2 regions of the Sinorhizobium chiapasense genome follow, and region 2 is predicted to be linked to the other one. Evidence: predicted binding sites of a transcription regulator. Region 2 holds the regulator's gene; the other holds the start of a gene.
What was found. Region 2 encodes LexA, which represses DNA repair genes until DNA is damaged. Its sites were predicted from a motif close to TGTTCNNNNTGTGTTCNG; they were not measured.
Positions count from the first base shown of each region.

Region 1 (14,640 bases), 1.1 Mb from region 2:
TACATCTATGATTTCACGCGGAAATATTACCTCTTCGGACGCGACACGCTGATCCGGGAGCTTGATCCACCGACTGGCGCCTCGGTGCTCGAAGTCGGCTGCGGTACGGGCCGTAACCTCGCCATGATCGGCGAACTCTATCCCGGCAGGCCCCTGTTCGGCCTCGATATTTCCGCGGAGATGCTAGCCACGGCGAGAGCGAAGCTGCGGCGTCACCGCCTATCTGGCGTAACTCTGCGTGTCGCCGATGCGACGAATTTCACGCCCACCGCCTTCGACCAACCGGGCTTCGACCGTATCGTCATCTCTTATGCGCTGTCGATGATTCCCGAATGGGAGAAATCGCTCGATGCCGCGATCGCGGCGCTCAATCCGGGCGGCTCGCTTCACATTGCCGACTTCGGCCAACAGGAAGGATGGCCCGGCGGCTTCCGCCGCCTGCTCCAGGCGTGGCTCAGACGCTTTCACGTGACGCCGCGCGAGACTCTTTTCGAGGTTATGCGCGAGAAGGCGAAGAGAAACGGCGCGATGCTCGAATTGCAGTCGATCGGCCGCGGATATGCCTGGCTTGCCGTCTATCGCCGCCCGGATCGGAACGGCGCCTGATAACATTCTGCGCGGCGCCGGCGGACGCCTGCTCGCGCAGGCAAGCGTCGACCTGTTCGCCCCTGCCGCAATTCCCGCTTGAGCTAACTCAATTTTTACGATGATATGGTGAAAATGGGGCACGCCTCCGAGGGGAAAATCATCATCATGGAAGCCATCGCGTGAGGCAGGATCGTCGATCGTCTCGAAACGGGAACCCCATGCGCCGGCTTCTCCTGGCTTTGCTGCCTGTTGCAACCCTTCTTTCCGCCTGCACCTCAACTGACTACGACCTGGTACAGACCGCATCGATATCGCCGCGGTTCCACGATACGGACCCGCAGGATTTCGGCGGCCGGGCGCCGCATCGCCACAACATCCACGGTATCGACGTTTCCAAGTGGAACGGCGACATCGACTGGGCACGGGTCAAGAATTCAGGCGTCTCCTTCGCTTTCATCAAGGCAACCGAAGGCAAGGACCGGGTCGATACGCGCTTCAACGAATACTGGCAGCAGGCGCGCGCCGCCGGAATTCCCTATGCACCCTACCATTTCTATTACTTCTGCTCCACCGCGGACGCCCAGGCCGACTGGTTCATCGCCAAGGTGCCGAAAAGCGCAGTCTACCTGCCGCCCGTGCTCGATGCAGAATGGAACGGTGAGTCGAAGACCTGCCGCTATCGCCCCTCGCCCGAGACCGTGCGCGCCGAGATGAAGCGCTTCATGGACCGGCTCGAGGCGCATTACGGCAAGCGGCCGATCATCTACACCTCCGTCGACTTCCATCGCGACAATCTCGTCGACCAGTTCAAAGACTATCACTTCTGGGTGCGTTCCACCGCCAAGCATCCGGGCGAGGTCTATGTCGAGCGCCGCTGGGCCTTCTGGCAATACACCAGCACCGGTGTCATCCCCGGCATCCAGGGGAGCACGGACATCAACGCCTTCGCCGGCTCCGCGAGAAACTGGCAGAAGTGGGTCGCGGCGGTCTCCCGCGGCAGATAGACGGGAATTGTAGGTCAGATTGCTCGCACAAACCCCACGTTTCTTCATTCGGTCATAATGCTCTGAGAGAGCTTCGGCAGACTTCTTACAGCGCCGGCGTCTCTCAGACGCATAAAGGTCGCTGGGGGCATTTCGAATGGCAGCCTGTTTCTCAAATCGATGCGGGTCTGAGAAAACAGGCGTGAGACAGATTGCACGCTCGCCGGCCTACCCGGGGGCCGCGCGGCGACGGAAAGGAATTATGATGACTGGCACAGCCCGCAAAGCTCTTTTCACCCTCGGACTGCTGGCGCTCGCCGGCACGTCGGCACTGCCGCAAACCCAACCGCAAACGACGCCACCCGTGGCCTGCGGCGGTGATCTCGCCACGTTCCTCGAGGGCGTCAAGGCCGAGGCTCTTGCCAAGGGTATTCCGGCCGATGTCGCCGATCGTGCGCTCGCCGGCGCTGCGATCGACCAGAAGGTGCTGAGCCGCGACCGCGCCCAGGGCGTGTTCAAGCAGACATTCACCGAGTTTTCCAAGCGCACCGTCAGCAAGGCCCGGCTCGATATCGGCGCGCAGAAGATGAGGGAATATGCCGACGTCTTCGCCCGGGCGGAAAGCGAATTCGGCGTGCCAGCGCCGGTCATCACTGCCTTCTGGGCGATGGAGACGGATTTCGGCGCGGTCCAGGGCGATTTCAACACGCGCAATGCGCTGGTGACCCTGGCACATGACTGCCGGCGCCCTGAAATGTTCCGGCCGCAGCTCCTTGCTGCGATCGAAATGGTGCAGCATGGCGACCTCGACCCGGCGGCGACCACCGGCGCCTGGGCCGGCGAAATCGGCCAGGTGCAGATGCTGCCGGAAGACATCATCGCCTACGGCGTTGACGGTGACGGCGACGGCCACGTCAATCTGAAGAAGAGTTCGCCGGACGCCATCCTCACGGCGGCAAAGTTCATCCAGAGCCTCGGCTTCAAGGCCGGCCAGCCCTGGATCCAGGAAGTCAGCGTCCCGGAAAACCTGCCCTGGGAGAAGACCGGACTGCAATCCGGCATGACGGCGGGCGACTGGTTCGCGCTCGGCGTCGCGCCACGTGACGGCAACACCGCGAGCAGCGGTCTCGAAGCATCGCTCGTGCTGCCGCAGGGTCGCAAGGGCGTCGCCTTTCTGACCTATCCGAATTTCAATATCTATCTCGAGTGGAACCAGTCGTTCATCTACACGACGTCGGCCGCCTACTTCGCGACCCGCCTTGCCGGCGCGCCGCCCTATCAGGCCGGCAATCCGGAGCCGGGCCTCGGTGACGTCGAGATGAAGGCGCTGCAGACACGACTCCAGGCCCTCGGCCACGATGTCGGCAAGATCGACGGCATTCTCGGCTCCGGTACGCGCACCGCATTGCAGAAGGAGCAGCTGAAGCTCGGACTGCCCGCCGATGGCTGGGCAACGCCGGGGCTCCTGAGCGCGCTCTGATCCACTGCATGTTTCGTGAAATCGGACCGATTGAAGGACAAAAACATGCAGTAATTCAAAGCGTTACAGCGACATTTGTGTGTCTGACAAGACGCACGGCGCTGTAGCATTCGCCTGTCATCGGACAGCCGTGACGGGCTGGAAAACGTTCGAATACGAGCAAGAAGCGGGTGGCAACACCCGCTTCTCTATATTACGGCTTGCGCATCACTTGCAGAATGGCACAGGCACGACCCATGAGTTCACCGGCAAAGGCGATCAACACACAGATGACGATGCGCAATTGGGCGCTCCTGACCCTGCTTGGCCTTATCTGGGGTGGTTCCTTCTTCTTCGCGCGGGTTGCTGTCGCCCATGTGCCGCCCTTCACGCTGGTTCTCCTGCGTCTCGGTCTCGCGGCGCTTGCTCTCCACATCTACATTCGCGGGCGCTACGGCATCTATCCGGCGATCAAGGAACGCTGGCCCGAATTCATGCTGATGGGATTGATCAACAATGCCATTCCGCACGCCTTCATCTTCCTCGGCCAGACCCATATTGGCGCCGGGCTCGCCGCGATCCTGAACGCGACGACGCCGGTCTGGACCGTCTTGATTGCCAACATGGCAACGGACGACGAGAAGCTGAGTGCCGCCAAGATCAGCGGCTGCCTGCTGGGACTGGCGGGCACCATCGTGCTCATCGGGCCGAGTGCACTTTCGGGCCTTTTCGGCCATTCGTCTACGATCCCGCTTTGGGCGCTGGTCCTGCCGGTGCTGGCCGCCGTCAGCTACGGCCTGGCGGCAACCTACGGCAAGCGCTTCCGCAGTCTGGCGCCGCCGGTGACGGCAGCCGGACAATTGACGGCGTCGACACTGATGATGATACCGATCGCCGCCCTTGCCGATACGCCCTGGATGCTGCCCATGCCCCCGGTGGCCGCCGTGCTCGCGATCCTTGGCCTTGCGCTCGTCTCCACCGCCTACGGCTATATTCTCTATTTCCGGATCATGGCGGAGGCTGGGGCGACCAACGCTTCGCTCGTGACGCTGCTCGTGCCGCCGAGCGCCATACTGCTTGGCTATCTCTTTCTCGGCGAGACACTGCAGGCGGTGGACATCGCTGGCATGGCGCTCATCGCAGCCGGCCTCGCCGTGCTCGACGGGCGCGCCCTGAAGCTCCGATATTCGAGCTGAAACAGAATCAAAAATGGCTTCGCCATCGCCTTCCGAGACGCTCACGCAGCATTACAAGCGGTTACATTAACCCGCGCGAAGCAATTGTGAAAAAAATGTGGCAAGATGAAAAATTCAACAATTTCCGTTGCTTATACCTGTGAACAACATTTTGTGATGCTCCGTCTTTCGCAGCGCAGCACAAGTTTCGCTTTCACACGCCGTTTTTTCGCCCTATGTTTTACCCGTCAACGCAGGGAGGATCAGCTTATGGGACTTACACATTCGTTGAATGTCCTCATGATCAGTGCAGCGTTCGCATTCGTGGCCGTAATGCTTTTTGTCTGAGCGAGGCCGCTGAAAAGTCCAAACCGAGACAGGGACTTTAATTTCCGGAAAACCCATTTGCAGCAAGATTTGTCAGGCAGGCCACTCGGAGAGTATCCGGTCTACAGGCTGCGATAACAACCAAAGCCCATGAACGCCGATCCGTTCATGGGCTTTATCTTTGCTCGAACTTGGCGGGTCTACGCGCTCGCGACCGCCCTGATCGGAAGCTCGACAGCAGTCTCCTGCACCGGCCTACGCTCAAAGCCGACAAGATCGCAGACCGCCGTGACAAGCGGCGAGCGGTTCATCGTGTAGAGATGGAAATCGCGCACGCCGCGCCGGGCGAGATCGACAATCTGTTCGGCGGCGATATGGGTCGCCTCCTTGAACCGCTCCGCGGGCTGGTGTTCAAGATGGGCGAGCCGCGAAACGACCGCCTCGGGAACCTGCGCACCGCACAATCCAGCGAATTTCTGCACCTGGGCGAGATTGTTGATCGGCAGGATCCCCGGCACGATCGGAACCTGGACGCCGGCCTTTCGCACCCGCTCCAGATAGCGTTCGAAGTCGTCGTTGTCGAAGAAGAACTGGGTGATCGCCCGTGTCGCGCCGTTGTCGACCTTGCGCTTCAGCATGTTGATATCGGCGGCGACGTCCGGGCTCTCCGGGTGCTTCTCCGGATAGGCCGAAACCGAGATTTCAAAGTCGCCACGGGCGCGCAAGGCCTTTACAAGGGCAGCGGCGTTTTCATAACCGCCCGGAAAGGGCTTATAGGCGCTGCCGATGCCGCCCTGCGGGTCGCCCCGGAGCGCCACGAAATGCCGGACGCCGAAGGCCAGGAACTCCTCGATCACCGCATCGACTTCGGTTTTCGGTGCGCCGACGCAGGTCAGATGCGCCGCCGTGTTCCCGATGCTCATTTCGCCGATCATGCGCTTCACGGTCGTCAGCGAGCGGGCCTTCGTCGACCCGCCGGCGCCGTAGGTCACGGTGACGAAGGCAGGATTGAAAACGGAAAGGTCGGCCGCCGTCTGGAAGAGTTGTACTTCCATTTCGTCGGTCTTCGGAGGAAAGTACTCGAATGACAGCCTGAGATTGCCGCGCTCGGCCGGATAGAGCGTCCGTGTCGTCATTCCTAAACTCCCCCTGCCTGAACGCGCTGACGCGGCATATCGGCGATGTGATCGGCGACGCGCTGATCGCGCGCCAGCCAGATCGTCACTGTCAGTTTGCCCTCGTCCGCGCCTTCCGGCGCGAGGTCGGTTGTTTCCTCGAGCGCGAGGCCGGCCTTCTGCAGCCACTCGGCCATCGCCTGATGGGAGAAGCCGAGGCGCGCATGGGCATGCTCGTCGCGCAGATATTCGAGCCCGTGCGGTGCGAAATCGATGATGACGAGCCGGCCGCCGGGCGCAAGCATACGCGCAGCCTCGGCAATCGCCGCCTCGGGCTCCTCCAGGAAATGCAGCACCTGATGGATCGTCACGAGATCGAAAGCCTGCCCGTCGAGCGGCAGGTTGAAGATATCGCCGTGGCGGATGGAAGCCTTCGTGATCCCCGCCCTGTCGAGGTTGGAGCGCGCGACGGCAAGCATGTCGCGGCTGGCATCGACGCCGATGCCGCGCCGGTAGATGCCCTCGAAAAGCTGCAGGATACGACCGGTGCCGGTGCCGAGATCGAGCAGGCTTTCGACCGGTTCCTCGCCGACCATCGCCTTCAGCGTGGCTTCGACATCGCCTTCGCTGACATGGAGCCGTCGAAGTTCATCCCATTCGGCGGCATTGCGGCTGAAATAGGCCTGCGCCTTCTCGGCACGCTGGCGTTTCAGCACCGCGAGCCGCGTCGCATCCTTGGCAAGGATGGCGTCTTCGGCCGCGGCTGCTGCGAGCAGTTCGCGCACCAGCGCGACGCGTCCTCCCTCCTGCCGCAGGCGGAAATAGGCCCATGCCCCTTCCTGATAGCGATCGATGAGCGCCACTTCGGCAAGCAGCTTCAGATGCCGGGAGATACGCGGCTGCGATTGCCCGAGAATTTCGGTAAGATCGGTCACGGTAAGATCACTGGCGGACAGCAAGGCAAGCAGGCGCATCCGCGTCGGCTCACCCGCCGCCTTCAGCACGTCGACCAACGCGTCCAATCCAAGCGTTCCGCGGCTCACTATCGCCTCCCCATCAACACATAAAGATATCTTTATGTGATTTGCGAGACGTGCGCAAGCGAATTTGCGCGGAAGGACAAACGAATGACGCTTAGAAAACAAAGCCAAGCGGCCCCGGCGCCATCGGACAGTTGGGACGCCGCACCTCTATCCTCGGCGGCCTAAGCCGCGCCGTTCGCTCCTCATTCCTGTGCTCGTCACAGGAATCCACTCACGGCGCGTCTGCGCCGTGAGTGACTACTGCATGTTTCCTTAAATCGTAGCCGATTTAAGGATGAAAACATGCAGCAATTCAAAGTGCTGCAGCGTCCTTTGCGCGTCTGATAAGACGCGCGGCGCTGTAGCGTGGAGGAGGAAAAGCGTGCGCGACTTTCCGGACGCATCTCGCGCTACGGGGCAACAGGACGTCCCCTGCGCCCGAGGACTCGGACGCACTGGTCCTGTGACAAGCACAGGAATGAGGGCGGGCAAAACGCAATGATCCGCTGCCCTGCTGCGGCGTCCTTTGCGCGTCTGATAAGACGCGCGGCGCTGAAGGCAACCCACCCATTAAAGGCCGCTCGGCGGCGCCTTACCGCGTCAGGCGCTTGTAGGTCACCCGCTTCGGATTGACTGAATCGGGGCCGAGGCGGCGGATCTTGTCCTTTTCGTAATCCTCGAAGTTGCCTTCGAACCACTCGACATGGCTGTCGCCCTCGAAGGCGAGGATATGGGTCGCCAGACGATCGAGGAACATGCGGTCGTGGCTGATGATGACCGCGCAACCGGCGAAGTTTTCGAGCGCGTCCTCGAGTGCGGCCAGCGTCTCGGTATCGAGGTCGTTGGTCGGTTCGTCGAGCAGGACCACGTTGCCGCCGGATTTCAGCATCTTGGCGAGATGCACGCGGTTGCGCTGGCCGCCCGAAAGCGTGCCAACCTTCTGCTGCTGGTCGCCCCCCTTGAAGTTGAAGGACGAGCAATAGGCGCGCGAATTGACCTCGTGCTTACCGAGCTTGATGATGTCATTGCCGCCGGAGATTTCCTCCCAGACGGTCTTGTTGCCGTCGAGTGCGTCGCGGCTCTGGTCGACGTAGCCGAGTTGGACGCTTTCGCCGATGCGGAATGCACCGTCGTCCGGCTGCTCCTGGCCGGTGATCATGCGGAAGAGCGTCGTCTTGCCGGCGCCGTTCGGGCCGATGACGCCGACAATGCCGCCCGGCGGCAGCTTGAAGCTCAGGCCTTCGATCAGCAGCTGGTCGTCATAGCCCTTGGAGAGGTTTTCCGCCTCGATGACCACCTGGCCAAGGCGCTCGCCAACGGGAATGATGATCTGCGCGTCGCCCGGACGCCGGTCTGCCGCCGCCTTGACCAGCTCGTCATAGGCGCGGATACGCGCCTTGGACTTGGCCTGACGGGCCTTCGGGCTCGACGCAATCCACTCCTGCTCGCGGCTGATGGCCTTCTGGCGGGTTGCCTCCTCGCGGCCTTCCTGCGCCATGCGCTTGGCCTTCGCCCGCAGATAGGCGGAGTAATTGCCCTCGTAGGGAATGCCCCGGCCGCGGTCGAGTTCGAGAATCCAGCCGGTGACGTTGTCGAGGAAGTAGCGGTCGTGGGTGATCATCAGCACGGCGCCCGGATATTCGCGCAGATGCTTTTCGAGCCAGGCGATCGTCTCGGCATCGAGATGGTTGGTCGGTTCATCCAGCAGCAGGAGATCCGGCTGCGCCAGCAGGAGCTTGCAGAGCGCGACGCGGCGCTTCTCGCCACCCGAGAGATTGGTGACCTCCGCGTCGCCCGGCGGGCAGCGCAGCGCGTCCATCGCCATTTCCACCTGGCTGTCTAGGTCCCAGAGGTTCTGGCTGTCGATGATGTCCTGGAGCTTGGCGCCCTCTTCCGCCGTCTCGTCGGAATAGTTCATCATCAGTTCGTTGTAGCGGTCGAGGATCGCCTTCTTGGCGGCAACCCCTTCCATCACGTTCTCGAGCACTGTCTTCTCAGGGTCGAGCTGCGGTTCCTGCGGCAGATAGCCTACGGTTGCGCCCTCGGCGACCCAGGCTTCGCCGGTATATTCATGATCGAGGCCCGCCATGATCCTGAGGACTGTCGACTTACCGGCGCCGTTGGGACCGAGAATGCCGATCTTCGCGTCCGGGTAGAACGAAAGATGGATGTTCTCCAGAACCTTCTTGTTGCCGTAGGCCTTGTTGAGCCCGGCCATGTGATAGATGAACTGACGTGCCATAAGGGAATGCTCCGCATCGGAAGGGAAATTTGCCCGCTATGTAGGCGAATTATGGTGGCGGGGCAATCCGCCAAAGGCCTGCCCACGCCAATCCCTTCCGGCAAGCAACCCTCGCGGATCAACCGCGGCCGGCGGCGTCGACGATCCCCTTGGCGCATTTGAACTCGGTCGTCCCGGCCGCCCGGATCAGGCTCTCAAGACTGCCCTTGCCCGAGAGGTCGCCGGAAAGTCCGATGGTGAAACCGGTGATGACGCTGCGGCCGTTGACCGACTGGCAACGCATGCGCACCCGGTCGCCGGCCCCGGCACCGAAGCTCTGGTCGAAGGCGTGCTTGATCTCGCTTTCGTCGATCTCGGAGCCGAGTTTGTCGGCAAAGAGATCCTGTACAGCGGAATTGTTCAATTCACCGAGCAGGCGCAGTTGCAGCCTGAAATAATCTTCCGCCTTTGCCGTCTGGCACGTGCCGCTCTGCAGCCACTGGTGGCGATCGAGGCCGGACTTGACCCCCGGCATGGCAACAAGCAGACGCGCAGCTGTCTCGTCGGCCATGGCAAGCTTCGGCAATTCCAGCCAATCGCCCTTCCGGTCGCGCGCCTTGAGCTCCGCCTCGACGCCGCAATAGCTCTTCTTCAGCGGCCAGAGGCCGTGAAGCGAGAAATGCGTGGCATCAAAGCGATCGGCCGTCTGATCCGCGCATTCCTTGCGGTTCGGCCGCGTCTCGCAAAATCCCGGCTGCCAGCTGACCGCCAGCACATATTGCGTCTTGCCGGAGCCTGCCGCTCCCGCCGTTTCGACCGACGACACCTCCTCGGCTGCGGCAAAGGACGAGAGTCCCAGCCCCAGAATGAGTGTCGCAACTCTCGCAAGATTCGTTTTCGCCCTCGCCCGCATTTCAAATAGCCTCCTACAGGAAAACAAAACGAGAACAAATATCGACGAAAGCGCGAAAATTGCAACCCCTAATCCTCATTTCCGGATTCGTTGTGACCTTATGCGCAACAAGCAACAAGCAGCGATTGCCTTTGCGGCGCAAATCGATTTGATATCGGCCGGTGCATTTTCCGCTGAGAGCGTCTTGGAAAGTGCTTCCGGTTCGCGCAACGGACGCTCCGTTGGCAACCCGCACGCGAGAGTCTGACGATTGTTCCGGGGGCATGGCATGTTCGGGCAGGTGAGGACGCATCAAAGCCCGACGGGTGCTACGCTCGGCTGGCGACACTTCGCGGCCTCCACCGAGCCGCTGGGCATCCTCATCGTCTGCCATGGGCTCGCTGAGCACTCCGGCCGGTATGCGCGTTTCGCCGAGGCGATGGCGGCACACGGCTTCCATGTCTATGCACACGACCATCGCGGCCATGGGGAGAGCCGGGCGCCGGATGCCCCGCTTGCGACCTTCGCGCAGCGCGATGGGGCGGCCAAGGTGATCGCGGACGTACGGGCGATGCGCGACATGGCGGTTGCCAACCACCCGGGCCTGCCGGTTGTTCTCTTCGGCCACTCGATGGGCGGCCTGATCGCGCTCAACGCCGCCGAAGCCGATCCAGGGCTTTATGACGCCCTCGCCGTCTGGAACTCCAATTTCCGCCCGGGCCTTGCCGGCCGAGGCGGTCAGGCAATACTGGCGATCGAGAGGATGCTGAAGGGCTCGGACGTACCGAGCCCGCTGCTCTCGAAGCTCACCTTCGGCGTCTGGGCCAAAGCGATCGCCGATCGGAAGACCGATGCCGACTGGCTGTCGCGCGACGAAAGCGAAGTCGCCAAATACGTGGCCGATCCGCTCTGCGGTTTCGATGCGACCGTATCGCTTTGGATCGACGTGTTCAAATTCGCCTTCGCCGGTGCGCGCGCGGATCGGTTGGCGCGATTGCCCGTCGACCTGCCCGTCCATCTCGTCGGCGGCAGTGCGGATCCTTCGACGTTCAACGGCGGCGCCCTTCGCTGGCTCGCCGAGCGGATGAAGGCGCGCGGCATGACTGACGTGACGATTACAATCCATGACGGGATGCGCCACGAGACGCTCAACGAGATCGGCCGGGAGGAGGCAACCGAAGACTTCGCCGCCTGGTGCCTGAAGGCGGTCGATAGGAAGCGCTGACGAGACGGAAGACCATGACCGACCTCTCCCTGCCCAGAACCGCCGCCGGTCACGACCGCATTTCTTACGGCCTGACGCTGATGGTCATCGCCGTTCTGATCTCGCCGCTGATCGATATTTTCGCCAAGCTCGCGATCGCCACGGTTCCGTCGGCCGAGATCACCGCCGTCCGCTTCCTGCTGCAGGTGGTCTTCATCCTGCCGGTCGTCCTCGTCCGCCGCACCCTCTTCGACCTCACCTGGCGCAAGAGCGCGCTGCATGCGCTGCGCGGCGGGCTTCTGGTGCTGACCATGCTCTCCTTCATCACCACGCTGAAGGTGATGGAGGTGGCCGACGCGATCGCCATCTTTTTCGTCGAGCCGATCATCCTCACGATTCTCGGCAGCATCTTCCTCAAGGAAACGATCGGCTGGCGGCGCTACACCGCCTGCGCCGTCGGCTTCTTCGGTGCGCTGCTCGTCATCCAGCCGAGCATGCAGGAGGTCGGCCTGATCGCGCTTCTGCCGATCGTCGCCGCCTTCGGGCTAGCCGTCTTCCTGCTCGTGACCCGCATGGTCGCGCAGAACGAGGACCCCTGGTCGATGCAGTTTCACGCCGGCATCTGGGGCGGTCTCTTCTGCCTTGTCCTGCTCTCGTTCGGCGAAGGCAGCGGCTCGAGCGTGTTCGATCCCGTCTGGCCAGAGGGCAACGCGTGGCTATACCTGCTCGGCGTCGGCGTCACCGCGACGATCTCGGGCGTGCTCGGTGTCTATGCCTATCGCGCCGCCCCGGCTTCGGTGCTCGCGCCGCTGCAATATCTCGAAATCGTCTCGGCGACGATCTTCGGCTGGCTGGTCTTCGGCGATCTGCCGGACGCGCTGAAGTGGTTGGGCATCGCGATCATCATCGGCTCGGGTCTTTATATCATCTGGCGCGAGCGCAAGGCCGAGAAGACGGCAAGCATCGCACCGGTCTCGCCGGCGATCTGAGGCGTCTGTAAACGGATAGGATAAGAAGAGCATTGGGAGGTGTTTGGATGAAAACGGGTGGTCAGCTGGTTGTCGAGGCGCTGGTCGCAAATGGCGTCAGGCGCATCTCGTGCGTGCCGGGAGAGAGCTATCTGGCGGTCCTGGACGCACTCCACGACACCGACATCGAGGTCATCGTCTGTCGGCAGGAAGGCGGCGCGGCGATGATGGCGGACTGCTGGGGGCGGCTCACCGGCGAACCCGGAGTCTGCATGGTGACCCGCGGCCCCGGCGCCACCAACGCCTCGGCCGGGCTTCATGTCGCCAGGCAGGATTCGATCCCGATGATCCTCTTCATCGGCCAGGTGCAGCGCGACGCACGCGAGCGCGAGGCCTTCCAGGAGATCGAGTATCGCCGCGCCTTCACCGAGGTCGCGAAATGGGTGGCAGAAATCGACGACCCGGCGCGCATCCCTGAATTCGTGACCCGCGCCTTTGCCGTCGCGACGTCCGGCCGGCCGGGCCCGGTGGTGCTGACGCTTCCGGAGGACATGCTGACTGAGAGCACCGAGGCCCCTCTGGCTCGCGCCTACCAGCCGGTCGAAAGCCATCCGGGCCGGGGCCAGATCGCCCGGCTCGAGGAACTGCTTGCAGCCGCGAAACGGCCGATTGCCATCCTTGGCGGCACGCGCTGGTCCGCCGAAAGCGTGACTGGGTTCCAGCGTTTCGCGGAGCGATGGAGGCTGCCGGTCGGCTGCTCCTTCCGTCGCCAGATGCTCTTCGATCACCTGAATCCGGTCTACGCCGGCGATGTCGGCATCGGCATCAGCCCCGCGCTGGCGAAGGAAATCAAGGAGGCCGACCTCGTCCTGCTCGTCGGTGGTCGCTTTTCGGAGATGCCCTCGTCCAGCTACACGCTGATCGACGTCCCCTACCCCAGGCAGACACTGGTCCATGTCCATCCGGACCCCGCGGAACTCGGCCGCGTCTATCGCCCGGATCTGGCGATCGCCGCGAGCCCGCGCGATTTCGTGGCGGCGCTCGGCGACCTCACACCTGCGGGCGAACCTACGTGGTCCGCGCGCACCGCGACCATGCACGAGGCCTATCTCAAATGGTCGACGCCGCCCGAAAAGGGTCCCGGCGACGTGCAGATGGGGCCGATCATGAACTGGATCGAGGCGAATACCGCGCCGGACACGATCTTCACCAACGGCGCCGGCAACTACGCCACCTGGCTGCACCGTTTCCACCGCTTCCGCCGTTATGGAACCCAGGCCGCCCCCGCTTCAGGCTCGATGGGCTACGGCCTGCCGGCGGCCGTCGCGGCCAAGCAACTCCACCCGGAGCGCGAAGTCGTCTGTTTTGCCGGCGACGGCTGCTTCCTCATGCACGGGCAGGAGTTCGCAACCGCCATCCGCTATCAGCTGCCGATCATCGTGCTCGTCATCAACAATAGCATCTACGGCACGATCCGCATGCACCAGGAGCGCGAATATCCCGGCCGCGTCAGCGCGACGGATCTTACCAACCCGGATTTTGCGGCACTTGCGCGCGCCTATGGCGGCCACGGCGAAACCGTGGTGCGGACCGAAGAATTTGCCGACGCATTCCTCCGGGCACGCGCCAGCGGCAAGCCGGCCATCATCGAGATCAAACTCGATCCGGAAGCGATTACGCCCACGCGAACGCTCACCGAAATTCGCAACGGTTGAGGGGCCGGTCGGCCTGCATTACCACACGGCGGAGACCCGCGTTGCCTGGGCGGCGCGGGGACACGATCGCGGCTTGACGGCGTTCTCAGCGCTCGAAGAGAGACGATCCGCCGAGGATCGGTCCTTCCCGCCTACTCCAGCCACTCGGTGGAAAAGCTGCCGCTCACATGAAGATCGGTGGTCTCCAGCCGACCCGGCCCGAGATTGGCGAACTTGTGTGGAACGTTTGCGGGCGCAACGACGATCTGCCCCGCCTCCGCTTCGATCGTCTGGTCGCCGACCGTGAAGAGCGCACGACCGGAGCGGACGATGAAGGTTTCCGGATAGGGATGGCGGTGCAATTTCGGGCCGCCGCCGATCCGGTCGGTTGTGTAGAACATGACCGAAACGCCGGCTCCGTAAGGGCCACCCTCGAATTCGCCCTGCCACACGTCGGGCTTTTCGGCCCACTGGTCACGGTTGATCAGGTATGCTCCGGTCATGCGGCATCCTCCCAATCTCGCGTTCGCGCGCCGGCGGTCCGCGGCGGCAGGCGGCAAGGCGATCCTGTCAGCTGCGGATATGCTGCGTCTGCTGATAAACTGCGGTGGAGCGGGCGCCGGAACGGCAATAGCCGAGCATCGGGCGCTGGAACTCGTCGAGTGCATCGACCATGCGGGTCACCGCATCGGCGGTCACGCCCATCGGACCCACGGGAATATGCGTGATTTCCAGACCCAGCTCGGCGGCGCGCGCGGCGATCGCATCGAAGGTCGGCTGATCAGGGACCTCGAAATCCGGGCGGTGGCAGACGATGGACTTGAACCCGAGCGCCTTGATCTCATCGAGGTCCTCGACCGTGATCTGGCCGGAGACCGAGTATTCATCGTTGATCTGGCGAATGTCCATGATGATGCTTCCTCTGAACGGTGTTGCCTTGATTTAGGCCCGGCGTCAGGCGGCGTCAATCGCAGGAGCGGTAGGGAAGGTGT
Region 1 is NZ_CP133148.1:2,597,451-2,612,090, forward strand. Features, by position in the region: gene RB548_RS12625 (class I SAM-dependent methyltransferase) at 1-606, shown strand, start outside; gene RB548_RS12630 (glycoside hydrolase family 25 protein) at 807-1,592, shown strand; gene RB548_RS12635 (lytic murein transglycosylase) at 1,837-3,051, shown strand; gene RB548_RS12640 (DMT family transporter) at 3,288-4,226, shown strand; gene metF (methylenetetrahydrofolate reductase [NAD(P)H]) at 4,733-5,668, opposite strand; gene RB548_RS12650 (ArsR/SmtB family transcription factor) at 5,671-6,693, opposite strand; gene ettA (energy-dependent translational throttle protein EttA) at 7,262-8,911, opposite strand; gene RB548_RS12660 (ribonuclease T2) at 9,030-9,803, opposite strand; gene RB548_RS12665 (alpha/beta hydrolase) at 10,072-11,007, shown strand; gene RB548_RS12670 (DMT family transporter) at 11,022-11,975, shown strand; gene RB548_RS12675 (thiamine pyrophosphate-binding protein) at 12,023-13,669, shown strand; gene RB548_RS12680 (cupin domain-containing protein) at 13,801-14,151, opposite strand; gene RB548_RS12685 (TIGR01244 family sulfur transferase) at 14,219-14,557, opposite strand.
Region 1: a site for LexA is predicted at 9,823-9,840, ahead of RB548_RS12660 (ribonuclease T2). Genes of this name have one in related genera too.

Region 2 (14,640 bases):
CGGCCAGAATGAGCACGACGGGCGAAAAATTGATCTTCCTGACCGTCGGCACCGTTGCGGCGGATAATTGAAGCGTTTTCATATCGCTTAGAACTCTCTCGTCTATTGCCGGTCAGAGAGGCCGCCCGATCGGCGGCCTCGCTCCAATCATCTAAAATACGTCTGGTACAGTTCGTCCGACTTTTTGCCGTTGTTGACGAGCGCCTCCGGGCGAACGAGGTTTTCCTCGTAGCCGACTTCATGCGGCACGATCTTCTGAAGCATCTCCGAAGGCAGCACCTTCGGATGGGCGGGGAAATAGTCCGCGCCAAGCAGGATCTTCTGACCGTCTTCCGACAGGAGGAAATCGGTAAAGAGCGCCGCGCCGTAAGGATGCTGGATGTTCTTCGGGATCAGCAGCGTAGCCGTCGTCGAGGCGACTGGGCTCATGAGCTGCGACGCGACGGGCGCGCCGTCCTCCGCACTGATCAGCGGATGATGACAGAAGACATTGAGCGCCATCGCATATTCGCCGGCGATCACCCGGTCGACGAGCGTGCGTGCGCTGCCGGCACCGAAATTCACGATCTTCTGCGCCGAAAGTTTCTTGAGGTAGTCTTCCGCCTTTTCCTCGCCCCAGGCGGAACGAAGATTCGTGATGAACAACGGCGTGCCGCTCTCGCTGCCGATCCGCCAGGCGATCTGGCCTTGCCACTTCGGATCGAGAAGGTCCTCGTAGCTCTTCGGAACGTCGGCCGCCTTCACCATGTCGGTGTTATAGGCCATGCAGTAATAGCTCACCCGTGTCGCGGCCCACAGGTGGTTGGGATCGCGGTAGGAATCCGGATACTGATCGAGCATCGGCGAGGTGAAGGTCTGAACCGCTTCGGCCTTGATCAGGTTCTCGCTGACGCTGGTGCCTTCGACGACGTCGACGACGACATTGTTGGCGCGTTCTTCGGCAAGCACACGCTGCGCGATATCCTCGGAGTCACCGCGCCAGAAGGTCACGCTCACCGAGGGATACTTCTTCATGAAGGCCTCGGTGAGCGGCTGCAGGGCCTGATCGGCGATCATTGCCGAATAGACAACGAGCTCGCCTTCCTTGGCAGCACCTTCCGCGAGAACCTTCTCTCGATCGGCACCGGCATAATGCAGGATCTCCTCCTGACTCTGCGCAAACACCGGTGTTCCGAGACCCGCCAAGAGCGGGAACGCCATAAATAAGCTAACTGACTGCGTAATGTGGCTCCGTCTGTTCATTGTCTTCCTCCCAAAGACCGCTGGTGATGATGAGGGCGTCGGCTATTTTCACACCCCTCCCGCGGATGCGAACGAAGACCGGATTGAGATCGATGGCCGCAAACTGGCCATCGGTCGACGCCACGAAGTTCGAAAACGCGACGAGACAATCAATCAGGGCTTCTCTATCGAGTGGGGGAGTGCCGCGGAAACCGTCAAGCTGAACGGAAATCTTCAGCCGGGCGACCATTTCCGTGGCCTGCTGACGTGTTAGCGGAGCCAAACCGACACTTGCATCCTTGAACACCTCGACCATTACGCCGCCGCCGCCCACGACAACCAGCGGGCCGAATTGTTCGTCATACGTCATGCCGATAATGAATTCCGCGCCTTCACCAACCATTTCCTGCACGAGGATACCGTCGATGGCGGCCTCTGGACAGGCCGTTTTGGCATTCGTCAAAATCTTCAGCGACATCGTTTCGGCATCGTCGACGGTCGCGCCAAGATGGACGCCGCCGACATCCGATTTGTGCGGAATGTCGCGCGATTGTATTTTCAGGGCGACGCGGCCGCCGACCTTTTCAGCCAGCGCTTTTGCTTCCTTTGGCGTCGCTGCGAGATATTCCCGCGTTACCGGAAGGCCGGCCCGCCCGAGGATGCGCTTGCTTTCCGCCTCGTTGAGGGCAACGCCGGCGCGGCCATTCCCAGGCGCGCGGCGCGTCTGCGATGGCTCGCGGCCAGCGGACATGTTGTGCCGAAATGCCGCGTAATCGGTCAGGTGGCGGATCGCGCGCAATCCGAGCTCGACATCCTCGACCAGCGGTAGCCCCTTCTCTCCCGCATAGCCGCGCCAATGCGCGGTCAGGCTGTTCGAGATAAAGGACAGGACGAGCAACGGCTTGCTTGCCGTCCTGGCGATCTCGGCCACGCGCCCGACGAGCTTGTCGTGATTCTCGGCGCCCTCGAGGCGCATGCCGAGAACAAGACCGATGACGTCGATCTCGGCGCTATCGAGAAGCGCGCCGACGACGCCTTCGATCGCGCCATCCTGGCGCAGGCGCGGCATGCCGACCGTATCGAGCGGATTGCCGAAGTCGCGTGCGACGCCGAGCGCCTCGCCGACGCGGCGGCTGGTCTCCTCGTCGATCCGCCCGAAGGTGACGCCGGCCCGCTCGCCGAGGTCACCGATCAGCGACGTGGCGCCGCCCGAGACCGTCAGAAGGCAGACACGGTTCCCCGCAGGCAGGGGCGCCGTCGCAAGAAGCGCTGCCGTTTCCACCAGATCGTCGAGACTCGAAACGGCGGCGACGCCGTTTGCGCGGAACAGTGCCTCATACGCCTCGTGCCGGCCGGCAAGCGTGCCGGTGTGGGCGAAGGTCGCGGCCTGGCCGGCGGTGCTCTGGCCGAGCTTCAGGATGACCAGCGGCTTGACCCTCGAGGCCCGCTCGACGGCGGCACGGAACCGTCGCCCGTCCTTGGCACCCTCCATGATGCAGGCGATGACGCTCGTCTTCGGGTCATCCGCAAGGAAGTCGATATAGTCCGCGAGGTCCAGCACCGCCTGATTGCCGATGGAGATCAGATAGTTCATGCCGATGCCGCGATTGGCACTGAGCTCGGCAACCGCATTGAGCAGGCCGCCGCTTTGCGAGACGAGCGAAATGCCGCCGGCATCGAGCTTTGCGGGAATGTCGGCCATGGTCGCCGCAAACCGGTGGGCGAGCGTCGCGATACCCATGCAATTGGGTCCGGCGACCGCCATGCCCGAAGCCTTCGCAATGGCTTGAAGACGTTCCTGTCGCTCCCGGCCCTCGGGCGTGCCCGCATCGGCAAAGCCTTCGGACACGACGAGAGCGGCGCGAACGCCAATCGATGCGGCCTCCTCGACAAGCGTGAGCACGCCTTCGGCCGGAACCGATATGACGATGCAGTCCGGCACGGCAGGGAGCGCACTGAGGCTGGGGACGCAGGGTACGCCGGCGATCTCCCCGGCATTGGCATTGACCGGCCAGATCTCGCCCGCGAACCCGGAGCGCAGCGCCGAATTCAGCATCTTGTTGCCAGCGCCACCCTTGGCGGATACCCCGACAAAGGCAACGGAACGAGGCGCAAGCAGGCTCCTGGCAGGAAGGGAGTGTATCTGGCCAGCCATGTGTTTCCTCATTCCCTCACGACACGGAACTTGGGGAGCGTGAAGCCCTGAGCGGGATGGTCCTCGTAGACGATCTCGACCGTCTGCCCGACTGTGTGGATGTCGGTCGGCAGGTCACCGCCGACGAGCTGGGAGCTGATCAACGGCCCTTCGTCGAGCTCGATCAGCGCATAGACGTAGGGCACCTCTTCCTTGAACCCCGGATGGAAGGCCCAGTGATGGATGTTGAAGGCGAAGATCTTTCCGCGCCCGGACGCCTCCGTCCATTCGCAATTCGCGGCAAAGGGCTCGTTGTCGTGGTTCTGGCAATAGGCCTTCGGCCAGTAGACCGCGCCGCATTGCTTGCATTTCCAGACGAGCAGCTTGTGCTCTTTGAGCCCGTCCCAGAAAGCTTCATTGTCATGGTCGATGCTAGGATAGGGCTTCTTCCAGTCGAGGTCGACCGTGTAGGATTGCGGATTGATGTTCATGCGTGCCTCCCGAGCAGCGTGCAGGTGTGGATGGAGCACATGCCGGGAGAGACGAGTTCGCCGCCATGGCCGGTGGTGAGAACGATGTCGCAATCCTCGATCTGGCGTTCGCCGGCTTCGCCGCGAAGCTGCCGGACGGACTCGGCCAGTCCGGTCAGATCGCCGAGGTGGTAGCAGGAGAGCAGGCCGCCGCCGGTGTTGACCGGGATCGAGCCACCGGGCGCCATGTTGCCGTCAGCGACGAAGGCACCCCCCTCGCCTTTCTTGCACCAGCCGTAGTCCTCGAGTTGGAACAGGACCTCTGCCGTGAAGCAGTCGTAGAGCTGGGCACAGTCGACATCGTCAAGCGTAATGTCGGCCTGACCGAACGCCTGCTTCTTGGCTGGCTCGACGGCCATGTGGGTGAAATTCTTCTTCTCCCACCACAAGTCGGCGGAGACTTCTCCAAATCCCTGGCCGAGCACATAGACCGGCGGCTTGGCGCAATCCTTGGCGCGGTCCGCCGTCGTGAGGATAAAGGCGATCCCGCCATCGGATACCTGGCTCATGTCGAGCAGGTGATAGGGCTCGGCGACCAGCGGGGAGTTCTGATGGTCCTCGACAGTGATCGGCCGGCCATACATCTTGGCTTCCGGATTCATGCAGGCCCATTGCCGTTCGGCGACGGAAATGGCGCCGAGTTGGGCGCTCGTCGTGCCGTAGACGGCCATGTGGCGAGCCGCCATCCAACTATGGTGGCTGACGGCGCGGGAGTCACCGAGCGGCTTGCCCCAGTAGCCACGCTTTTCGGCATGCGCCATGCCGCGAAACCCCTTCTTGCGGGTCTCCTGCGACTGCGACCAGTCCGTCACGGCACCCATCAGCACGACGTAGTCCGCGATGCCTCTATCGAGATAGGACATGGTGGCAGCCATGCCGAGGCCGGCCAGCGCGCCGCCGCGCCCACAGGTGAAATAGAAATTGTTCTTGATGCCGAGAACACGCGTAAAGGCGTCCGAATAACTGGCGCGATCACCGCCGCCGCCCGTACGTCTAAGATCGATCGCGCCACCGATATCGGCCCTTGTCAGGCCCGCATCGGCGATCGCAAGCCTCGCCGCCTCTGCCGCGATCATTCGTTCCGATCGGTCCGGCTGCGGCCCGGCGACAACGCCGAGGCCAACGATCGCGTATTTTCCGGAAGATGCATGCTTTCCCACCTCGGTCATCCTTTCGTCATCGTGAAGCTTCGTAATTCTCGGTCGCCCTGTCCCCGGCATCGGCCTTTTGCACTCCGGTTCCAGGGCCGGACGGTAGTCGGAGCATTCCGCCGTCGACGGACAGGCCGCCAAAGGGATCGCCGAGCAGCCGCTCGAACTCGCCGAGCTCGCAGGCGTATTCGGCTCCCGGAAGTGCGCAGGCGAGGTGAATGGCGAAGGAGGAGAGCAGCCGGCTGCCGACAGCGGCACCCATCCGGTACTGGATGCCCGCCTCTTCACAGAGCGCAGCCGCCGTGAGCGTATTGCGGATCCCGCCGAGCTTCGGGATCTTCAGGCTGATCGCATCCACGCGCCGGTGTTTTGCCAGGTCGTAGACTTCTGCGAGAGAGCCTGCCGCCTCGTCGGCCTCGACGGCGATCGGGACCATCCTCGTCACGAGCGACAAGCCTTCGCGATCCTCGGCTGGCACCGGCTGCTCGACGAGCTCGATGCCATGATCCGCCATCTTGAGGATCGCGGTTACCGCATCTTTCGGCGAATATGACTGGTTGGCATCGATCGTCAGGTGCACGTGCGGGCCGACCTCGGCACGGATAGCCACGACCCGCGCGACATCCTCGTCGACATGGCCGTGCACCTTGATCTTCAGGTAACGGTATCCCTGGTCGACAAGGCGCCTCGCCTGAGCGGCCATCTCATCCGGTGACTTGATGGCAAGAATGCGCAGGATCGGCACCTCGCTGCGCAGTTTACCGCCTAGCAGCGTCGTCAGCGGGACATTCAGCGTCCGTGCCAGAAGGTCGTGGAGCGCGCAGTCGACAGCGGCCTTGGCCTGCGGAGCTCCACGGAGCCTGCGGTCGAGCCCCTGCATGATGGCGCCGATCTCGTCAGCGTGCCTGCCGAGCACCAGGGGACGGAAATGACCGAGTTCGGCAACGAGCGTGGACTTGATCGAGCCCATATGGGCAGTGGCCGAGGCATAGCCGAACCCCTCGGCATCTGCCGTTGCGATGCGCAGGATCACGCCTTCCGTGTTCGGATTGGCGCCAAGCGCGAATTTCCATTCCGGATCGTCCTTCTTCAGGACCACCGGCTCGATATCGAATGCGACAATTTCCATGATTCAGCTCCCGTTGCGCAAAACGTCGGCAGAGCAGAATTCTCAGGCGGTTCGGGCCTCGCTGTTGAACGGAACGACGCGGCGGCCGAGATAGTGAGCCTCGGGACCGTAGAGCAGGTCGCGCACATCGGCTGGCGACAGCAACTTGATGAGCTGGTCTGTCTGGCCGCTCAGCGGCAGCACCAGCCCGCCCGCCTGCGCAAGGTCGAGAACGACGTCCATGTCTTTCTCGTGCCAGGTGAAGCGGGTTCCGTCCCAGCGCTCCAAGGTATTGTTGTAGCCGGGGCTCTTCAGCAGAATCTCGCGCATGCGCTGCGCATCGACGCCGTAGCGCTTGGCAAGGAGCAGCGCTTCGTAGTTGCCGACACAATGGATCCAGTGCAGCAGATTATTGCAGGCCTTGGCGAGCTGTCCGGAGCCGAGATCGCCGACGTGCAGAACATCGCGGCTGTAGCTCATCAGCACCGGACGCGCCATTTCGACGGCGTCCTCCCGGCCACCGCAAAGCGAAAGCAGCGTCCCCTCGCGCGCGCCCTCCAGGCCGTAGACAACCGGCGCGTCGATGAAGTTTACGCCATAGCTGTCGCAATACTCTCCGAGTTCGCGCATCGTGCCCGGATTGTTGGTGGCGGCGATCGCAATGACCGAGCTCTTCTTGACGTGGAGCGCCAGTTCCCTGGTCACGGCGCGCGACTGGTCATCGGTCGCGACGACGGCGATGAAGACGTCGGCCATCGTGGCAAGATCAGCGAGGTCTTTCGCAGCCGTGATACCCGCGGCCGACGCCTTGGCGAGACATTCCGCGTCGAGGTCGTAGGCCGCTACTGCGAATCCCGCCTTCAGCGCGTGTGATGCCATGGCCAATCCCATTGCGCCGACGCCCACGAATCCAACTCTTACTGACATGCAATCCTCCCCGTGCCTTGAAAAAAGCCAGCCGAAACCGTTGGGACGCGCGGCGCGCTCCCTGAAGGCCGACCATGATCAGGCGATGATTGAATCCGGACTGTCCGGAAATGCTCCTCCTCGACCGTCGCTTCGGTTGTGCGACGCCGTCTCCTCACGGCTTCGTACAACCCCGTCCTGAAGGACTTCTCGCTTCGGCCTTCCCGTGCGCAAATCGTTGGTAGCCGCCGGGAATGATCGAAGTCTGCGGGCCGGAAGTTCTAAAATCAAGAAGAATGATTTGATATCGTTCAAACCAAAAGTTAGAACTGATTATCGTCAAATCCAGTTTCTCGGGGAGGTGAAATATGGATCTGCGTTCGGTCAATCGATTCCTTGCAGTCGCTGAACTGGGGAGCCTGAACAAGGCTGCGCAACGCCTCAATCTTTCCCAGCCGGCGCTTTCGAAAAGCATCCAGATGCTCGAATATGCTTTTGGAGTGCCGCTGCTCGATCGCGGGCCGCGCGGCATCACGCTTACGTCTTTCGGCGAGGCGGTCTTCGATCATGCCCGGCGCATTGCGGCGGAGATGCGCAAGATGGAGAGCGATATCAAAGCGATCCGCACACTTGGATCAGGCGAGATCAACGTCGGCGCTCCGCTTGGCCCGGACAGCCGCACGCTGGCATTCGCGATCCTCAGACTTGTGACCGACGAGCGGCGCCTCACCATCAACATTGCCAATGGCACCCGCAGCGACCTGATCCGCCCATTGCTGCTGGGGGATCTCGATTTCCTGATCGCGACCCTCTTCGAGCCGGAGGACCTTCCACCCGATGTCGAACAGAGCGAACTCTATCTCGATTCCATGATCCTCGTCGTCCGCGCCGGTCACCCGATGCTTGACGGTCATCAGATCGAACTCAACGAACTGGCGCAGTATCCTTGGGTGGTATTGACCGGCAACCGCGATCTCGAAGGCGCGCTGCGCAAGCTTGTAGGCATGGAATTCAAGAGATCGGTTTTGCGCAGCGGCTCCCCGATGTTCGTCAAGAACATTCTCCAGAAGAGCGAGTTCATCGGCCTTGTGCGCCAGGACGCCGTACGCATCGAGCTCGAGACAGGTTCATTGGTCGAGATCGACATATCCGCTCAGCTCGACATCCACGAGTTCGTGCCGCCGCAGAAGGTGGGACTGATCTTCCGATCGGACGTCTCGATTCCGGTGGCGAGCCAGGCCCTGATCCAGGAGATCACAGCCGCAACACGCGCAAACTCCGGAGCTCTCACCAAGCTGACGGAGATGTGAAACCGGCGTAGCCCGCCCTTTACGTGGTTCACGGCGAGGCGTCGGCGGAGCAACCGCCCGCTTTGCCGGAGGATTTCGCAACGGCCAGGGAAATTCACGGAATTTTAGGTACTTGCGGAACACATATGGAACAGATAGTGTCTGTTCTTGATTTGTTTCGCGACTCTGGAGTGACGCGCCATGCTAACCCGCAAGCAACAGGAATTGCTTCTGTTCATTCACGAGCGAATGAAGGAATCCGGGGTGCCGCCGTCCTTCGACGAGATGAAAGACGCATTGGACCTCGCCTCCAAGTCGGGCATCCACCGGTTGATCACCGCGCTTGAAGAGCGTGGCTTCATTCGCCGTCTTCCCAACCGGGCGCGCGCGCTCGAAGTCATCAAGCTGCCCGAGGCCTACACCACGAGCCCGCAGCCACGGCGTGGCTTCTCGCCAAGCGTGATCGAAGGCAGCCTGGGCAAGCCACCTGCCGCGCCTGCCGCCACGACGAAATCGGCGCCACCGAGCGATACTGCATCGGTTTCCGTGCCGGTCATGGGGCGGATCGCGGCCGGCGTCCCGATTTCCGCGATCCAGAACAACACTCATGACATTTCCATCCCGGCCGAGATGATCGGCAACGGCGAACACTACGCGCTCGAGATCAAGGGCGACTCGATGATCGAGGCGGGTATCTTCGACGGCGATACCGTGATCATTCGGAACACGAACACGGCCAATCCCGGCGACATCATCGTTGCGCTTGTCGACGATGAGGAGGTAACGCTCAAGCGGTTCCGCAGAAAGGGCGCATCCATCGCGCTCGAAGCGGCCAACCCGGCCTATGAAACGCGGATATTCGGACCGGACCGCGTCAAGATCCAAGGCAAGCTCGTCGGCCTTATTCGCCGCTATCACTAGTTGAGACGGGCTGGTGAGTCGGGCTCAGCAATGCGACTTGCGGCAGTGATTCAAATTGCTACAGCGCCCTTTCCGCACCTGAGCAGACGCGCGGCGCTGGAGAAAATCACACTGCAACTCGGGTGGCCAAAACCAAAGGCCCTGCTCTACCGCCTTGCAGAGGGCCAATCCGTTAATGATGGCACTGATCGCCGCGAATCGCGTTTGCGCGGGCCAAACGGTTTTGCCGTAAGCCAAACACTCACACAGCGTCCGGCTACACATTCATCGTTGATTTTCTTGAAGTAAAAGCTTTGGAGGCCTCGCCCGGAATTGAACCGGGGTACAAGGATTTGCAGTCCTCTGCGTCACCACTCCGCCACGAGGCCTCTCACGCTCGATCGATCAAGCGATGGCCGGCGTTTAGAACGAATCTATGAGGAGTGCAAGGGGAGTGGTTCGAAAAAGGTGGGACGGCGCCAGGTCATCCACGTTCCCCCCAGCGCTCCGCTAATGCGCGCTTGGCACCCCGCGGCCGCATGTGCCTTTCAGGATTTGTCGGAAGAATTTTGCTGGCCGCGCCAGCGCGCCCACCAGACCGCCAGCTTGCGGCGACGACGGCGGATGGCCGGTATGTCGTGAGAAAGCACGAGCAGCCCCAGAGGAATCATCCAGAAGCCTAACACCGGCAGGAAGCCCAATACGCCGCCCACCACAAGGAGCGTCCCAACAAGAATTCGCAGCACCGGTGAGTCGGGCAAGTTCATACGCCATTTGCCGAGGACGAGCTCGTGGGTCTGCGGGTCGATGCCGAAATGTCGTTCTTTCCTGCCGTTCGTCATTATTCCTCTTTCATGCTCCTCCCCAGAATTGGGGCCTTCTCCACAGCCGCGCAACGGACGTTGTCATTTTTTTTGAAAAACCGCTTGGCAAATCGAAAAAGCATTTGTATTAGCAGCCTCACTTCTGCGGCGCAGATGATCCCTGGTAGCTCAGCGGTAGAGCACTCGACTGTTAATCGATAGGTCGCCGGTTCGAATCCGGCCCGGGGAGCCAGTTTCAAAGAGCCATTCGCGGCAAAGGCCCGAGTGGCTCTTTTTTCGTTTGTCGGCATAGTCTCTGAAGGTTCCTCATGCGTGTTGCATGGCTTTTCCTGGTTCTCGCGATCACGACAGAGGTCGCCGGCCTCACGGCGATGAAAGCTGCTTCCGCCTCCGGCTCCTATGCCGGGCATGCGATCATGTACGCATCGATTGCACTCTCATACGTGTTCCTTGCCAAGGCCGTGAAGACGATCTCCGTCGGCGTCGCCTATGCCATCTGGGAAGGGTCCGGTGTGGCCCTCATCACGATCGTCTCCGTGTTCGTCTTCGGCCATGCACTCAGCGGCCGCGAGATGCTGGGCCTGTCGATGGCCGTTGCAGGCATACTGCTCGTCAACGCCGGTGAGGTCGAGCAAGAGGAAGCGGCGGGAGAAGCCGCCCGATGAGCGCCGATGGCTTCTATTTCGCTTTCGCGGTTATGGCCGGCATTCTCGACGTCGCAGCGAATCTGGCCTCCACGAAGTCGAACGGCTTTGCCCGGCGCGGCTGGGGCGCGCTTTCGATTCTCCTGGTGTTGGCCGCCTTCGCACTGCTCGCGAAAGCGATTAAGGGTATGGAACTCGCCATGGCCTATGCGGTACTTGGCGCCACCGGCATTTTCGGCACCGCGATCTGCGGGCGCCTTTTCTTCGGCCAAAAGCTAAGGCCAGTCGGCTGGGTCGGCCTGTCGCTGGTCTTTGGTGCGGTTCTGGTGCTTCACACCGCCTGACGCGGCCTGCCTTTTGAACCGGAGCGCTCTTTCTTTGCGGCGGTGGCGGGTGCACGCCCCGGCACGAGCCAGTTGAGAAGCGCAAAGTAGGCGCCATAAGGCAGGAACCGCAGCAGCTTAACGGCATAGACAAAGCGTTTCGGGAAGGTGATCTCGAAGCGCCCGGATTTCAAGCCGAGGCATATGCGCTCCGCCGCCTCGTCCACGCTCACCATCGCCGGTCGCGGGAACCTGCCTCTCGCCGAAGCGGCCGTATCGACAAAGCCCGGACAGATCAACTGCACGCGGATGCCGATACGATCGAGGTCGAACCTCAAGCTCTCCGCCATATTGATGAGCGCCGCCTTGGTCGCTCCGTAAGCGGCGCTCATCGGTAGGCCGCAGTATCCCGCCACTGACGAGACGACGGCGATCTGGCCATGCCCGTTCGCCTTCATGTGCTCCACAACGGGCACGAGGCAATTGACCACACCATGAAGATTGACGGCGAAGCTCTTATCGAAGGCTTCCCGACCAAGATCATCGCCACGCACCGGAATCGCCACCCCCGCATTGAGCACGGCCAGAGCCACCCGCCCGTGGTCGTATTCGACGGCTGCCAGCAAACGTTCCATATCACGCGGATCGGCGACGTCCCCATCGAGAACGACAATCCTACCCGGGCCCGACGCCTCATGCTGAAGTGCCACCAGCCTCTCGTGGCTGCGCGCCGTGACGACCACCGAGTAGCCTTCCTCCACCAGCCTGAGGGCCACGGCGCGGCCGATGCCCGAACTCGCCCCCGTTATCCACACCAGTCCATGCTCGGGTCGGGCTGTGAATGCAGTCGTCATTTTGTCCTCGCGTCCATCGGGAAGGGCTTTGCCTTCCAAGACCCGTGGCTGTCTCCCCCGGCCCGGGCTCAATACCTCTCCGACGGCAACGCCTGCCCACATTTTTCTCTTTCGACCGATCTTTTGACGACCGAGACGAATTTTGCCCGGGACAGGTAAGCTGCGAAACGCTATTTCTTGCCTCGTACACAGGCTGAGCCGAAAACACGCCAATATTTCGGCGATCTTGCCTGTAAACCAAATGTTTATCGGATCGCCGTTCATCAGGGATTATGCTGGGTTCGGACCCGGCGTCCGTTCCGTCCAGCGTGAGGTTTTCAGAATGACCGTTCTTCCGTCCGTGCTCGAAGCGATCGGCAACACGCCGTTGATCCGGCTCCAAGCCGTTTCCGAAGCCACCGGCTGCACCATCCTGGGCAAAGCGGAATTTCTCAATCCGGGGCAATCGGTGAAGGACCGCGCAGCCTTGTGGATCATCCGGCAGGCGGAAAAATCCGGGCAGTTGAAACCCGGCGGCGTCATCGTCGAAGGCACTGCCGGCAATACCGGAATCGGTCTCGCGGTCGTAGGCAACGCGCTCGGATACCGTACGGTCATCGTCATTCCCGAAACGCAGACTCAGGAGAAAAAGGACGCGTTGCGCCTCATGGGTGCCGAGCTAGTCGAAGTTCCCGCGGTGCCGTACAAAAATCCCAACAACTACGTGAAGGTTTCGGGCCGACTGGCCGCCGAACTTGCCAAGACAGAACCGAACGGCGCGATCTGGGCAAACCAGTTCGACAACGTCGCAAACCGCGACGCGCATGTGGAAACGACAGCGCCGGAAATCTGGCGCGACACAGACGGCAAGGTCGACGGTTTCATCTGCGCGGTAGGCTCTGGAGGCACGCTCGCCGGCGTGGCTCAAGGGTTGCGGGCCAAGAATCCTGCTGTCAAGATCGGTATTGCCGATCCGGAAGGGGCCGCACTTTACAACTACTATGCACATGGCGAGCTCAAGGCGAACGGAAGCTCGATCACCGAGGGGATCGGGCAGGGCCGCATCACCGCCAACCTTGAAGGTTTCACGCCGGACTTCGCGTACCAGATTCCCGATTCGGAAGCCGTGCCCTACGTTTTCGACCTGATCGAAAAGGAAGGGATCTGCGTCGGGGGCTCAACCGGCATCAACATTGCCGGCGCGGTACGGATCGCCAAGGACCTGGGCCCCGGCCACACGATCGTGACGATTCTCTGCGACTATGGTAACCGCTACCAGTCGAAACTCTTCAACCCGGACTTTCTGACCTCCAAGGGCCTGCCGGTGCCAAGCTGGCTCAAGACCACTTCGAACATCACCGTGCCATACGAACCCGTCGGATAACATTCGCGATGACCAAGACCGTTACCGCCCTCTTCCGAGAAGACTTCTACCTCTCGACCTGCGAGGCAAGCGTGACCGGAATTCTCGATGATGGCGGAATCGAGCTTGATCAGACATGCTTCTACGCCACCTCCGGCGGGCAGCCGGGGGATACCGGCTTTCTCGAGCGTGGTGACGGAGGCCGAATCGCGATCGCAGGCACCCGGCACGGCGCCACCAAGGACGTCATCATACACGTCCCGGCGGAAGGTCAGCCTTCGCCGGCGATCGGCGAAAAGCTCGTCCTCCACATCGACTGGCCGCGCCGGTACCGATTGATGCGCATGCACACCGCCTGCCACCTGCTTTCCGTCGTTTGCCCCTTCCCGATCACCGGGGCGGCTGTTGGCGAGGACGAAAGCCGCGTCGATTTCGACATGAGCGAAACGATCGACAAGGACCAGGTGACGGCAGCGCTCATCAAACTCGTCGAAGAGAACCACCCCGTTTACGTGCAATGGATCACCGACGAGGAACTCGCCGCCAACCCGGGCATCGTCAAATCGAAGAATGTCCGCCCGCCGATGGGTCTTGGCAGGGTGAGCCTCGTCTGCATCGGAAAAGACTCCGCCGTCGACAGCCAACCCTGCGGTGGCACACACGTTTCCGAGACCCAGGAAGTAGGCGCGATTCACATCGCCAAGATAGAAAAGAAGGGTAAGGAGAATCGGCGTTTTCGGATACGCTTCGGAACGCCGGAAGATTGTCCGGCTGTTTGAGTCTGTGGAGTGACGACAATGGATAACAAGAACGAGAACAAGAGTGCTTTCGTCGTCTCTGCGGACTGGCTCCAGCAGCGCCTTGCCGATCCGTCGGTGAAGATCCTCGACGCCGCCTGGTACCTGCCGGCGCAGAACCGGGATCCGAAGTCGGAATACGCGGCCGCGCACATCCCCGGTGCTATATTCTTCGACCAGGACGCCATCGCCGATCAATCAAGCGGTCTGCCGCATACCCTCCCCTCACCGCAAGCCTTCGCCCAGGCCGTTGGCGCCATGGGCATCGGCGACGACGATACGATCGTCGTTTACGACGGGCCAGGCATCTTCACCGCGCCGCGTGTTTGGTGGATGTTCCGGATCATGGGCGCAAGGAACGTCTTCGTTCTCGATGGCGGGATGGATGGTTGGAAGATGGAGGGGCGGCCGGCGACCACGGAAATCCCTACCCCGACGCCACGCGTTTTCAACGCTACGTTCGATGCGGCTGCCGTCACCTCCTTCGAGCGCATGAAGGAGGTCGTAGAAAAGCGGCTCCTGCAGATTGCCGATGCGCGCGGCGCAGGCCGCTTCACCGGCGAGGAGCCGGAGCCGAGAGCAGGCATGCGCTCGGGGCATATGCCTGGAGCCAGGAA
Region 2 is NZ_CP133148.1:1,536,009-1,550,648, reverse strand. Features, by position in the region: gene RB548_RS07510 (ABC transporter permease) at 1-82, opposite strand, end outside; gene RB548_RS07505 (ABC transporter substrate-binding protein) at 148-1,164, opposite strand; gene RB548_RS07500 (acetate--CoA ligase family protein) at 1,208-3,376, opposite strand; gene RB548_RS07495 (Zn-ribbon domain-containing OB-fold protein) at 3,385-3,846, opposite strand; gene RB548_RS07490 (thiolase family protein) at 3,843-5,045, opposite strand; gene RB548_RS07485 (mandelate racemase/muconate lactonizing enzyme family protein) at 5,062-6,165, opposite strand; gene RB548_RS07480 (NAD(P)-dependent oxidoreductase) at 6,208-7,071, opposite strand; gene RB548_RS07475 (LysR family transcriptional regulator) at 7,419-8,360, shown strand; gene lexA (transcriptional repressor LexA) at 8,541-9,260, shown strand; tRNA gene RB548_RS07465 (tRNA-Cys) at 9,555-9,628, opposite strand; gene RB548_RS07460 (hypothetical protein) at 9,788-10,081, opposite strand; tRNA gene RB548_RS07455 (tRNA-Asn) at 10,221-10,295, shown strand; gene RB548_RS07450 (SMR family transporter) at 10,372-10,728, shown strand; gene RB548_RS07445 (SMR family transporter) at 10,725-11,051, shown strand; gene RB548_RS07440 (SDR family NAD(P)-dependent oxidoreductase) at 11,039-11,884, opposite strand; gene RB548_RS07435 (cysteine synthase A) at 12,207-13,247, shown strand; gene RB548_RS07430 (alanyl-tRNA editing protein) at 13,256-14,005, shown strand; gene sseA (3-mercaptopyruvate sulfurtransferase) at 14,024-14,640, shown strand, end outside.